DNA from 2 places in the Gilliamella sp. BG7 genome. Region 2 is predicted to be linked to the other one. Evidence: riboswitches for the same ligand, from Rfam matches in the RefSeq annotation. Region 2 holds a riboswitch; the other holds the start of a gene.
What was found. Region 2 has a riboswitch for thiamine pyrophosphate ahead of thiB (thiamine ABC transporter substrate binding subunit). Riboswitches for the same ligand answer to the same signal wherever they lie in the genome.
Positions count from the first base shown of each region.

Region 1: another riboswitch for thiamine pyrophosphate. It lies ahead of thiM (hydroxyethylthiazole kinase); the one in region 2 lies ahead of thiB (thiamine ABC transporter substrate binding subunit).

Region 1 is NZ_JBIDFB010000012.1:7,604-15,013, reverse strand. Features, by position in the region: gene ACGH49_RS08585 (phosphoglycolate phosphatase) at 1-133, shown strand, start outside; gene trpS (tryptophan--tRNA ligase) at 157-1,152, shown strand; gene trkA (Trk system potassium transporter TrkA) at 1,261-2,622, shown strand; TPP riboswitch at 2,661-2,762, shown strand; gene thiM (hydroxyethylthiazole kinase) at 2,826-3,611, shown strand; gene thiE (thiamine phosphate synthase) at 3,624-4,265, shown strand; gene thiD (bifunctional hydroxymethylpyrimidine kinase/phosphomethylpyrimidine kinase) at 4,277-5,071, shown strand; gene ACGH49_RS08555 (heavy-metal-associated domain-containing protein) at 5,255-5,458, opposite strand; gene ACGH49_RS08550 (hypothetical protein) at 6,008-6,451, shown strand; gene ACGH49_RS08545 (AI-2E family transporter) at 6,813-7,410, shown strand, end outside.
Region 2 is NZ_JBIDFB010000007.1:64,392-71,801, reverse strand. Features, by position in the region: gene thiP (thiamine/thiamine pyrophosphate ABC transporter permease) at 1-1,572, opposite strand, end outside; gene thiQ (thiamine ABC transporter ATP-binding protein ThiQ) at 1-17, opposite strand, end outside; gene thiB (thiamine ABC transporter substrate binding subunit) at 1,587-2,582, opposite strand; TPP riboswitch at 2,623-2,730, opposite strand; gene pgeF (peptidoglycan editing factor PgeF) at 3,238-4,008, opposite strand; gene rluD (23S rRNA pseudouridine(1911/1915/1917) synthase RluD) at 4,014-4,988, opposite strand; partial or broken gene bamD (outer membrane protein assembly factor BamD) at 5,081-5,803, shown strand; gene ACGH49_RS06180 (hypothetical protein) at 6,157-6,444, opposite strand; tRNA gene ACGH49_RS06175 (tRNA-Arg) at 7,128-7,204, opposite strand.

The DNA of each region.
Region 1 (7,410 bases), on a different contig from region 2:
TCCAACTGTTGCATTAAGCTATGGTTATAACTATGGCATATCGATCGCCAGTAGCAACCCTGATTTCTTATTTGACGATTTTAAAGACATATTAACATTATTACCTCAGCCAAAAGCTAAGGCAAAAAAATAATTAGCATAGATTAGGAATAAATTATGAGCAAACCGATTGTATTTAGTGGCGCTCAGCCATCAGGAGAACTAACACTTGGTAACTACTTAGGTGCTTTAAAGAATTGGGTCGCTCTGCAAGATGAATATGATTGCATTTATTGCATCGTCAATCAACATGCGATTACCGTACGCCAAGATCCAAACAAATTACGTAAAGCTACATTAGACACACTCGCTCTATATTTAGCTTGCGGTATTAATCCGCAAAAAAGTACCATTTTTGTACAGTCACAAGTGCCTGCACATGCAGAACTCGGCTGGGCATTAAATTGTTACACCTATTTTGGTGAACTTAGCCGTATGACTCAATTTAAAGATAAATCATCTCGTCATTCTGAAAACATCAATGCGGGATTGTTTGATTACCCTGTACTAATGGCTGCGGATATTTTACTCTATCAAGCAAATTTAGTACCTGTAGGTGACGATCAAAAACAACATCTCGAATTATCACGCGATATTGCTATGCGATTTAATGCGCTTTACGGTGACATATTTACTATTCCTGAGCCTTTTATCTCGAAAGTGGGTGCTCGCGTCATGTCACTACAAGAACCCACTAAAAAAATGTCTAAATCAGACGAAACCCGCAATAACGTAATTGGTTTACTCGAAAATCCAAAAGATATCGAGAAAAAAATCAAACGTGCAATGACCGATTCAGATGAGCCACCTGTGGTACGTTACGATCTAAAAAATAAAGCTGGTGTTTCAAACCTACTTGACATTTTAACTGGCGTGACAGGTAAGCCTATCTGCGAACTTGAAAAAGAGTTCGAAGGCAAGATGTATGGTCATCTTAAAACTGAAGTAGCAACACAAGTCATTGATATGCTAACTAAACTTCAAGCAAAGTATCATCAGTATCGAGATGATGAAAGTTATCTAATTTCAATAATGCAAGAAGGAGCAGAAAAAGCACGCTCAAAAGCCGAACCAACTTTGAAAAAAGTTTATAATGCAATCGGTTTTGTATAATTGAAAAATTAATAACTGATTGTTAATAAAAATAAAACAGTATGCAATGGCTTTAATATACAGGGAAAATGGGGAACAATTAAAGCCATTTAAATATACAGGTTAGTTATGAAGATTATTATTCTTGGTGCAGGACAAACAGGTAGTGCGCTTGCTGAATATCTTGTTACCGAAAAACAAAACGATGTCACGGTGATTGATGAAAATTATAATAAATTGCAATCATTACAAGAACGTTTTGATTTACAGGTGATTTGCGGAAAATCATCATACCCACAAGTTTTAGAAAGTGCCGGAGCTGAATCAGCTGATATGCTTGTTGCTGTAACTAACTCTGATGAAGTCAACATGATGGCCTGCCAAATTGGTCATGTCATATTTAACATTCCACAAAAAGTCGCACGCATTAGAGCACCTGAATACAATGACGAAAACTACCCTCTTTTCAATAAAGATTGTATAAATATAAATCACATTATTGCTCCAGAAAATCTTATCACCAACCATATTAGTCAATTAGTACAATATCCTGGTTCGCTACAATTTGCATCTTTTTACGACAATCGTGTCTGTTTAGTTGCCGTCACCGCTTATTATGGTGGTGCTTTAGTAGGTAGTGAGTTATCAGAACTTAAAGAACATTTACCGCATGTTGAAGCTCGAGTAGTAGCTATTTATCGTAAAAACCATTTTATTCGACCGCTTGGTTCAACACTTATAGAAGCGGGCGATATGGTCTACTTTATAACTCCCCCCGTTAATATCAAAGCGGTGACCAGTGAGTTACAACGGTTAGAAAAACCATATAAACGAATAATTATCAGTGGCGGTGGTGGTGTAGCTGTCGCTTTAGCAAAACGTTTAGAAAATGACTATCAAGTCAAATTAATTGAGCGGAACGCCGAACGAGCTGAATTAATTGCCGAGCAACTCGTTAATACAACAGTATTACATGGTGAATCATCGGATCAAGAATTGCTCTCACAAGAACAAGTTGAACTTACTGATCTATTTATCGCTGTTACCAGTGATGATGAATCCAACATCATGTCCTCCATGTTAGCCAAAAGAATGGGAGCGAAAAAAGTAATTGTATTAATTCAACGCCAAGCCTATCTTGAACTAATTAATGATAGTGTGATTGATATTGCGATTTCCCCACAACACGCCACAATATCTGAGCTATTAAGCCATGTTAGACAAACTGGGGTTGTTAAAGTTGTTTCATTAAGACAAGGAGAATCCGAAATTGTCGAAATTATTGCTAATGGTAATAGTGAAACATCAAGGCTGGTTGGCAAAAATATTAATAGCTTAAAACTTCCATCAGGCGCAACTATTGGAGCTGTAGTACGTGGAGAAGATGTTATTATCATTAATACTGATTTAACCATTGAAGACAATGATCATCTAATAATCTTCTTACCAGATAGAAAAGCAATTACTGATATTGAAAGATTATTACAATAGCTTGTTAAAAACAAATAATCAGTTCATAATAAAAAATTCATTTTGACTCGGGGTGTTTTTTGTCTAAACAAAAAACTGAGATTTCACCCGTTGAACCTGATCTGGATTATACCAGCGTAGGGAAGTCTAAGCCATAAAAGCCTTAAATTGGCAAATTCTTCCCGACATTTATAAATTAATAAATCAGTAAGAAAGGAAGAAATATGTCAGCAGCTAAATCATACCAAATTACCCAAACCGCTCCTTTTATCAATCATATAAAACAACAACGCCCACTAGTGCATTGCATTACTAATGATGTAGTCCAAAACTTTACTGCCAATGTACTACTTGCTATTGGTGCATCTCCAGCAATGGTGATTGCCGAACAAGAAGTTGCTGAATTTGTCAACATTGCCGATAGCTTACTGATTAATATTGGCACTATTCACAGCAACACAGCCCAAAGTATGCTATTAGCGGCCGCCAAGGCACAGCAAACACAAACCCCATGGGTACTCGATCCTGTTGCTGTAGGAACTGCACTTAATTATCGAACTGAAATTGCACATCAATTATTATCATTTAATCCCACAGTAATACGAGGTAATGCTTCAGAAATTTTAGCACTAAATGGTCAAAAATCTTTCTCAAAAGGCCCCGACGGTCAAGACACAACTCAATCAGCTTTAAACGCTGCCCAAGAGTTTGCGCAAAAATATCAAACTATTGTCACAATGACGGGCGATGTTGACTATATAACTAACGGAAACAGCACATATAGTATAACTGGTGGTGATATTGCTTTAACAAAAGTAACAGGCACAGGATGTTCATTATCTGCAATGGTAGCGGCTTTCATAGCTAATTCGCCTGACCCATTATCAGCCATTGCCTGTGCATGTTTTATGATGAAAAAAGCTGGTGAGCTAGCTAATAAACAACAAGGATTAGGAACTTTCTCGATATCACTATTAGATCAACTCTCAACATTTAACCCATCACTTTAATAAGGAAATCAAATGAAAAAACGACTGGATTTAACCCTCTATTTAGTCCTTGATCCATTATTATGCGGTGGCATTAATGGCATGATAAACACCACAAAAATTGCTGTTTCAAATGGTGTGACTGCAATACAGTTAAGATCTGAACATGAATTTAGCGGTAAAGATTGGTACTACGCTGCCTTAGCATTGAAAGAAGCATTAAGCGACACCTTTGTTCCACTATTTATAAATGACCATGTAGATATTGCTTTAGCGGTTGATGCCGATGGTGTCCATATTGGGCAAAGTGATTTGCCTGTTGATATAGCTCGACAACTTATCGGCAAAGATAAATGGTTAGGCCTTTCGGTAACTAGCCAACAACAACTTGAAGCAGTTCCTTGGCAGCAGATTAATTATATTGGCATAGGCCCTATCTTCCCAACCACAACCAAAAAAAATGCAACGGTAGCAATAGGAACTGAACAATTAACTGAATTAGTCAAACTAAAACAGTGCCCAGCTGTTGCCATTGGTGGTATTGATGAAAGCAATGTAACTAACATTATTCAAACGGGCATTGACGGCGTTGCTGTAGTTTCGGCTATTTGTGGCAAAAAAGATATTCAACAAGCAACATTATCGCTTATCAACAAAATCAAACAAGCTAAATAGGAAATACAATCATGACAACAATTGCATTAACCATTGCAGGATCTGATCCTAGCGGTGGTGCTGGTATTCAAGCCGATTTAAAAACCTTTTCTGCACTTGGTGCGTATGGTATGTCAGTTATCACCGCACTAACAGCACAAAGCACCCAAGGGGTTGATGCGGTATTAGCTATATCGCCCGAATTTGTTGAAGCCCAATTTAATACGCTTTATAAAGATATTCAAATTGATAGCGTAAAAATAGGTATGCTAATGAATAAAAAAATAGTCACAACCGTTCACTACCTACTTAAAACAAACCCTATTCCTGCTATCGTGTTAGATACCGTAATGGTTGCCAAAGGTGGACACCCTCTTTTAAAATCCGATGCTGTAACGGCCATTCGTGAGCTTTTATTACCCCTAGCAACCATTATCACTCCCAACCTACCTGAAGCTGCTGCATTACTTGATTGTGATGAAGCAAAAACCGAAGATGAAATGCAAAACCAAGGGCAAAAATTACTCAAACTAGGTTGCAAAGCAGTATTAATGAAAGGTGGACACTTACCAAGCAAAGAAAGCACAGATTATTTGATCACACACAATAATATAATAAGAATGACCTTTCCACGCATCCAAACTAAAAATACTCATGGAACGGGGTGCACATTATCCGCTGCCATTGCCGCATTATTACCTAAAAACAGCTTACAAAATGCAATAGCTCAAGCAAAAAATTACCTACACGGCGCAATCAGCCATGCCGATTATTTAAATATAGGGAAAGGAATTGGACCAACACACCATTTTTATCAATGGTGGTAATAAGTCTTCAATAATAAATTTTTTATCAAAAATTTTCCAAATATGCTCAAAAATATTATTGATTTTATTTTAAAAAAGAATGAATAATCTAATCTTATTAGTTCGACAAACATTTATGTATGTTTGTCGAAACTATCTTTAGTTAAGCATTTTATGCTTAAATAAATATCGAAATGAACTGAATTAATTAAGGATACTAACAAACTGGTAGCCAGCTTCATCAATCGCCACAATAGCTGATTCTTGCGAAATAGAACTATTTTCGATATCAACCTCGCGTTTGGTTAAATCAACGGTCACTTTTGCATTTGGATCAATATCATTAATTGCTTTTGTTATTGCTTTAACACAGTGTTGGCAACTCATATTATCGACTATTAATTTCATAAAAACCTCTCTTTTCAAATTTCTTTTGTTCAAATAAAAAGCAAATATAGCAATTTTTATCACTATTTGATTCAAAATTATTTATTTTTTCCATAAATATGATAGCTTTCGATTACTTTTTGTACATATAAAATAATTATTATTAAAAAAATAAAATATTTTTTACTACTAATTTGCAGTTTAATACTTATAGGCTGTTCTGAACCTAGCTCTATCGACCGTTGGATTGACAATCCTACTGCTAACCAAATAAAAGTCGCTATCGATGGTAAAGAACTAACTATCCCGGCCAAATCAGGTGTTAATTATACATTTGAATACGGCAAACATACCTTATCGTATAATAATGACGACTTCAATTTTGTCGTAAAACCGGCTCAATTTGGAGAATCAGGTTTTATTAACCCAACTCAAAGCAATTATTATTTATATACAGTCATCTATTCAACCTCTGAAATTAGTGATGAGGAATACGAAAAGATCTTAAAACAAAACAGAGAAATCAATAAAATCCTAGCTATTATTGATGGTAAAGAGCAAGAAATAGAAATGCCAGCAAAATTAATCAATGATATATTGATTGAAAGGAGTGATTATCATTGGAATTATTCTTATGATCAGGCTTTCCCAGAAGAAATAACCCAAGACCTAAGATTAAAGAAAAACCAATCTTATCAAGAAATTTTTAGAAAATTATATCGTGAAAGCGACTTTATTGAGCTCATAAAAGAAGATGAACAAGAAGACATTAGTTTTCCTTACCAGCCTAAAAAGTTCAGCGAGATAAGCCAATATGTTATTCCTAAGATTAACTTAAATAGCATCAAATGCGAAGAAGGTCGCAAATATATGGAAGGCCTGTTAAATGATTGGAATCACCTTATGACATTAAAAGGTAGTGATTTTACAAAACCATACAATAATTTAGCCTCAAATGATGCAATGGCGAAAAGCTATACTTCTGTATGCACAAAAGAAAACGATCCTGAGTAAAGTTACCGTAAAGAATTAAGGCAATTTATTGATGCCCTCCGAAGTACTCGCGATGTTAACTTTAATGTAATTAAATAGCATTGCCCTTAGTCATTTCCAAAATATAAAAGAGGTTGTTAAACAACCTCACTTTAAAGGTATAAGATTATTTTAAATAGTTTTATACCTTAGAATTTATATGACAGACTGCATTCCCTTATTTTTATCACTATAAAAAAATATTTGTTAAAACTGACTTTGTTTAGCTAGTAATAATAAGCGGACGAATAACTAACCATCTGTTATAATTTTATCTATTTTTTACTTCATATACTCATAGTTTTAATATATTGAATTGATTATTAAAGGAAATAATTCAACAATGTTACTTAATAACAACCAAAAATTAGGTCTGTTTTGCCTTGCTCTATTTTCCGTTGGTTTTATTATCTTAATGCAAGTACATTTAATGCCAGCAGTATTTGCTGGTTTATTAACCTATACATTAACTCAAAAATTAGATGATTTTTTATCACGAAAAATGATACGTTTTAGCCATAGGTCAAAATTAATTTCGGTATTAGTACTTACCACTTTAATTATTGGCATTTTTATTGGTGGATTTTGGTATTTATTTGCTTGGTTTGTTGATATGGCTAAACATCCAACCGAAACGTTAACGAATCTAAAATTATTGGTCAACAATGTAATCAACAGCCTACCACCAAGTATTACCCATTATTTACCTGATGATCTAGATGAAGTTAAATCAACTATAATGATTTATCTTAAAGATCATGTATTTTATCTACAATCTGTTATCAAAAAAGTATTTCATGATTTAATTATATTAATTGTAGGAATGATCATCGGATTAATTTTGGGCTATAAAGAAAATCAACGCAACACTAATCAGAATCAAATTACGCAAAGGCCATTAATTAAAGCCTTGAAAACCAGCCTAAACCGATTAGTTGTGG
Region 2 (7,410 bases):
TGATTCAGTTCGATCATAATCTATCACAACCAGTAAACTAAAAGATAATATTAGCAATAATGCAGCAGTTACAGCACTTTCATGATAATGATAATACGATATTTGCTCATATAAATAATAAGGTAATGTTGTGACTGACTGTCCACCAAATAACGCAATAATACCAAAATCACCCAATGATAATATTGCTGAAAAGGCAAAACTTTGGATAATTAACTTTTTTAGTGCTTTATATTCAATTAAATAAAAATGCCAAAAACCAGTAATATTAAGTGACTGGCTTAAGTGCCAATAGCGTGATGTAACATCATACATTGGTGCAGCGAGGTTTTTTAATATAAATGGCAGTGCCATTAAACTGTTACAAAGCATCGTCAAAACACAAACAAAGACAGAACTATAAGCGTATGGAAATAACAATAAAAACAGACCTGACGCCAGCACCATGCTTGGAATAATTAAAATCAGCGATCCAATTAACATTAACCGATTACTCCATTTTATTTGCTGATTAATCAATAATCGGCTGTTTGTATAGAGTAATAATAAAGCTAGTAGCATAGCAATACTAGCTGACCCAAAAGCAATTAGTAAAGAAAACATAACTGCACGTTGAAAGGCCACTGAAAAAAATGACCACTGAAAAAAATAAATACCTTTTATTAATATAGTTATGATGGGTAGCAAAATAAATAATGCACCAATAACAATAATAACAAAACTCGACAAAATTAAGTTAAACGAAACAGGTAAACGATAACTTTGCTTAACATATTGAGTGTTAAATTTATAGCTATAATTAAACTTTTGCATCAACCCCATAAAAAAAGCACAACAAACCAACTGCAAACATGCTAAAAGCACGGCTTGTATCAAATCAAATTCACGGATGGATTGATAAATGGCAACTTCAAGTGTGGTATATTTAGGTCCACCACCTAGAGCCAATACAATAGCAAAACTAGAAAAACAAAGCATAAAGATTAGCGATGCCATAGGTAGCAACTGTCGACGCAACAGTGGCCATTCCACCACTTTAAAATAAGTAAAACTCGAAAAATTCAATTGAGCAGCTAATTGTTTGTGTTCGACTGGTACACTATTTAAGGTTTGATAAAACAAGCAACAAGCATAAGGGAAATTAAGAAATATATGTGCCAATAAAATACCTTTTAAACCATAAATGGATATCACAAAAGGCAAACCTAAATAATGACAAAACGACGCTAATAAACCATGTTGCCCATAAACAGATAATAACCCCGTTACCACAACCAACGTAGGAAATATAAAGGTGATAGGCATAATGCGTAGCAATAGATTTTTACCCCAAAAATTGACTATCGATAGGGCTTTAGCCATCAATATTGCCAATAACACAGATAGCAATGTTGATAACGTTGCTTGAAATATTGTTATCCAAATAACATGTAATAAATAACTATCAAAATAGACAGTTAAATTATTAGACTCAAAAGCAACTAAACAAAGCGCAAATAGTGCTGAACCTAATACAACTAAAATCAAGCTTGCAGCACTAATGCCAGGGATTAACGTTCTTAATTTCAACATTATACTGAATAAAACTATTTACTAATGGTGGATTTCCATTCACGCACCCAGCTCTTTTGATTATTTTTAACTTGCTTAGCATCAAACTCGAGTGCTTTATTGACTGGTTTAATTTGCTGAAAAGCTTCAGGCAACGTTATATTAATAATCGGATACATGAAATTTTTTTCAGCAAATTGACGTTGTACATCAGGCGTTAATAAATATTGTAAAAAAGCACGTGCCAATTCGGGATGCTGACTATACTTAGTAATACCCGCAACTTCGACTTGACGATAATGCCCTTCGTCAAAAATAGCAGCAGCATAACGATGATCATTATCATTCATAATATGTGCAACTGGCGAAGTGCTATAACTAAGCACAAAATCAGCTTCGTTTTTTAAAAATAGACCATAAGCTTCGCTCCAACCTTTAGTCACTGTCACAGTATTATTCGCTATTTTTTGCCATGCAGATGCGGCATCATTGCCATATATATTTTTCATCCAAAATAATAAACCTAACCCGGGGGTACTGGTTCGTGGGTCTTGATAGATAATTTTCCAGTTAGCTTTATTATCAACTAGCTCATGCATGCTACGTGGTGGATTACTGATTTTTTGTTGATCATAAATAAAAGCGAAATAACCAAAATTATAAGGCATAAAATCACTATCCCACCAGTCGGTATTTAAATTATCTGGTTTAGTGATTTGATGAGGTATAACTATTTTGGCTTGTTTGGCCTGTTCCAAAAGATTATTGTCTAATCCTAAGATCACATCGGCATTACTTCTATTACCTTCAAGGCGCATTCGATTTAATATCGCCACCCCATCACCTAATGCAACAATCTCAATTTCACAGTTACACAGTGCTTCAAATCCCTTTTCAATTTCTTTTCCCGGCCCCCATTCTGAAACAAAGGAATTATAGCTATAAACAGTTAGGCTTGGTTTTACGTTGGCAGCATTTGCCATAAAAGGTACCAATAATACCAAAGATAATAACAATTTTTTACAAAACATTTTGCCTCCAAAATAGCAAATAAAAGACAAAAGGTTTGAGCAAGTGAAATAACTCAAATCCCTCCGCTGGTATGATCCAGTTCAGGTTCGGCGGGTTATGTTATTCTATTTAACATTCTCAGCTCTTCAGGCACCCCGTTGAGAACATAGATTAGTGTAGAGGTAAGCATGAGGCTTGTAAACAACAAAAGTGATATAAATTTAATAAGACTCAAAAAACACATTAATTTATCAAGTTGATTTTAAATTATTTTTATTTTATTCTTGCAACCAAAAATTATTTCACCATTCTAAATGCTCAAAAATAAGTCAATATAAACACCACCAAATCCATCTATAAATTAATTTCAATACTCAGTTACAGGAATATTTGAGCATCAAATAAATGACAATAATAACCCTCGAACGTCATAAAATATGGTGTTTTTTTATAAAAAATCTCAGGTAGGACATAATTTCATTTAAGTTTCATTTTTAATTTTTTTCAATAAAATTAGATGATTAACATGATTTTTTGTTATTTTATGAAATTTACCACAATACAGTATTGGCTTATAAGCAAATATGCTATAAATATTAGCCTAATATAGACATCTTACTTTCCCTATAAAGTGCTTTTAATTTCTTATTCATCTTATTAATTTTAAAAAATAAATCACTCGAACCAGATCATTGATGCCATTCTGCCAGTTTTATTTTCACGCCTATAAGAAAAAAATTTATCCTGTTCAATATAAGTACAATAATCACCACCAAAAATTTGCGTTACTCCTACTGCTTGTAAGCGTTGTTTGGCAATTAGATATAAGTCGGCTAGGTATTTTTGTTCAGTCGGGTTGATCAATTTAAATGCTTCTTGTGCTTTTGGATCAACTTTTTCAAATTGTTGTTTGACTTCAATACCTACCTCAAATTTTTTGACACTAATGGCTGGTCCCATCCACGCGATGATTTTTGATGGCGAGCTTGAGAATTTTTTGATCGTTTCTTCTAATATACCATTACATAATCCCCGCCAACCGGCATGGGCAGCTGCAACTTCGTCGCCTTTTGTTGTGCAAAAAAGCACCGGCATGCAATCTGCGGTTAGTACCACGCTAACTTGCTTAGGTTGATTGGTATATGATGCATCAGCTTCAAAAGTTTGATAAGGATCGATGTTACCTGTTGGGGGTTGTAAAGCAATTTGTGATATATCAAGCACTGTTGTACTGTGAGTTTGCGTTAACCAATACGGTTCGCTTGGTATTTTTTCGGCTTGAATAATTCTTCGTAGGTTTTCAGCAATATGCTCGGAATTATCACCGGTTCGATTTCCCATATTTAAACTTGCAAATGGCGCTAAACTGACGCCACCAGTACGTGTTGTAGTAAAGGCATGAATTTTTTTTGGGGCTGTCCAATATGGGTAAATCGATTTAATCATATTTGTCACCAATCTAGTTCGTCTCTGTGCCACTCGGTATCTTCTTGTAAAGATTTAATTAATTTTTGCATATCTTCAGGAATAGGCGCATGCCATTCCATTTGTTCACCTGTTATAGGATGATATAAGCGCAACATGGTAGCGTGTAATGCTTGGCGATTAAAATCGCGTAAGGTTTGAATAAAAGATTCACTAGCTCCCTTAGGTGGTCTTGGTCTTCCACCATAGAGTGGGTCACCAATTAGTGGGTGAGCAATGTGTGCCATGTGCACACGGATTTGATGTGTTCGCCCTGTTTCTAAACGTAACCGCAAACGAGTATGTAAGCGATATTTTTCCATCACTCTGTAATGCGTAACCGCTGGTTTACCCGTTGGGAATACAGCCATATGAGTACGTTTGGTTGGATGACGGGTGATAGGCTGATCAACTGTCCCTCCTGCGGTAATAATCCCCATAACTACAGCTTCATATTCGCGTGTAATTTCGCGTAGTTGAAGTGATTCGACCAAGTGTGTTTGCGCCATAATGGTTTTAGCTACAACCATTAGCCCTGTTGTATCTTTATCTAGGCGATGCACAATACCTGCGCGTGGCACGCGTGCTATATCGGGATAATAATGCAATAATGCATTTAATACCGTACCATCAGGATTACCTGCTCCTGGATGCACAACTAAATCACGAGGTTTATTGATCACTAAAATATCACTATCCTCGTAAACAATATCAAGCTTTATATCTTCGGGTTGATGATAAATTTCTTGTTCAATTTCGGCATTAATAGTTATTATTTCACCACCGAGTACTTTTTCTTTAGGTTTATTAACGATGACATTGTTGACAGCAACTTTATTATTAGTAATCCAATCTTTTATCCTTGAGCGTGAATAATCAGGAAAAAGCTCAGATAATGCTTGATCTAAACGCATTCCTAGTTGACTTTGTTCGATTTCGGTTGATAATATTAACTCATTCATATGTAATTTATCTATTTTAAGCTGTTATGTTTTAGAGTATTATATACCAATCATCGCCTTTAATGTTTAATTATATTTGGATCAAAAACTGAATGAAATTGCGTTTACACTCTTTGTTAGCTATTGCTCTAAGTGGCATGCTAATTGGTTGTACTTCTTCCAAGCCCGATGTTGAGCGTTTACCTGAAATTGAACTTCATAACAAAGCGAAGTCAGAGCTTGAAAATGGTAATATTAAATCCAGTATTACTATATTAGAGGCTTTGGACAAGAATTATCCATTTGGTCCGTATTCCCAACAAGTCCAACTTGATTTGATTTATGCTTACTATAAATCAGCCGATTTACCGTTAGCAATTGCGTCAATTGACCGCTTTTTGAAATTAAATCCAACGCATCCTAATATTGATTGGGTTATTTATATGCGAGGTATTTCAAATATGGCGCAAGACGACAATATGCTCCAAGGCTGGTTTAATGTTGATCGTTCAGATCGCGATCCGGATTACGCTTCTGCTGCGTTTAAGGACTTTACTTATTTACTGTCAAGCTTCCCAAATAGTCAATATGCAGCCGATGCGCAAAGACGCCTTGTATTTTTGAAAAATAGATTAGCTCGCTACCAGTTAAAAGTTGCGCAGTTCTATACAAAACGCGGTGCTTATATAGCAGTCATTAATCGTGTGACGCAAATGCTGGTTATGTTCCCAGATACCGATTCAACTAAAGAAGCGTTACTTTTGATGCATAATGCTTATAATGAATTAGGCTTAGTTGATGAAGCCCAAAAAGTTGATCAGCTGATTCAAGCGAATCTTGAAAACATGCCTAAAGAAGAGCAACGTTCATTTTTATCACACTTTACCACTGTTTTTAATGGCGGTTAAGCTGTTTTATAATTAAGATTCTACCTTTTGTAGTTTACCTACCTTTAATTGCTATTTAATCAAACTTAAATAGCAATTAATTTAAGTTATTGTAACCCTTTTTAGCTTAAACTTTTAAAGTTTAGTCTTTTATCTGAAACATTCTATTTATAACACCTCATAACACAAAAAAACTCCATTAGTCATTAAATAATATGACGCCTATTGAAAATAAAATACTAAGTAGTGTAATTCGTTACGTGAGTTGTGTACTAACTGTGAGGTATTTACAATAAGAATTTTTAATTGATACGATAATTATTAAACATTTTAACAAATAGATGTTCACTTGTACTTTGATATTCACGTCCGTTATCGGAATAAATACATGTAGTGATATACGGACATTGGGCTAATATATCATTTTGCAGAAACTGTGCTACGCTAAATTGGGATTTATCAGGGTAAATACCTGCATAGAGCTCACGTGAAAAATCATCAATGTCGACAAAATAAATATTCTCTGGTTTGTTGTTTTGTTTAATTTTTAAGTAAAGGTAAACGCTTGGTATGAACGTGTAGCATTTCATCCGGATAGGCCTACAGCTTATGAATTAAAACAAAGTATTGACCACAAAGGTAACTATTAAGATAATGGTATAAATACCCATAGTAAGTACATAACTCACCATGGGTATTTACAAAACTGAGAACTTGTTAAATTAAATTTTCTGTAAAAAATATTCAGCATCCTATACCGTTTAGTGGCTAATTAAGAATTAATAGTATCTATTTGTTAAGAAGACTTCAATGTGATAGGTACGATTAAATCGTTCGATATAACCTTTCGCCAGTTGGATATAATCAACTTGTTATACCATGTGATTTGTTCAATGAGTAACTTTATTATTAAATGATAAAGCTGTTAAGCTATAAAAAACAAAGGTTCATAAAACAGCAACTATGTTTTTGTAAGTGCGAATAATAACCCTTTAAAAGATATTGATCGAGGAGTCTTTAATTGCACCAAGAAAATTTGTAAAACTGATAATTCCCATTTTCATAATTTAAGGGTACACACGAGCAAGCAGGAATATCCAAATTTTTACACAGCAAGAATTGGGTGGTTGGGAAACCTTGGAAATGGTAAAAAATACGCTCATATGAACGATGAACATTTAAGTCATTTTTCAAATGCGGTCACAAAATAGAAATAAATATCATCAAGCTCTGAATTTTCCCACTATAACTGATTGATTATTTTAGACTTTAATGGCGTCCCCTACAGGATTCGAACCTGTGACCTACGGCTTAGAAGGCCGTTGCTCTATCCAGCTGAGCTAAGGAGACTTAGATAGGATTTTTTGTTTAGCCACTGTGTATTATATAAAGCTATTTCGATCCGTCAATGATTTTTAATGGTTTATCACATTGGATTGATAAAATATCATCAATTTAATTTCTTATTAGTTTAATTTTGGTTATAAATGTATATCTTATCCTTAATTTAATTTGCATTACAATGCAGATATTTTTTTAATTACTTTTATTCTATT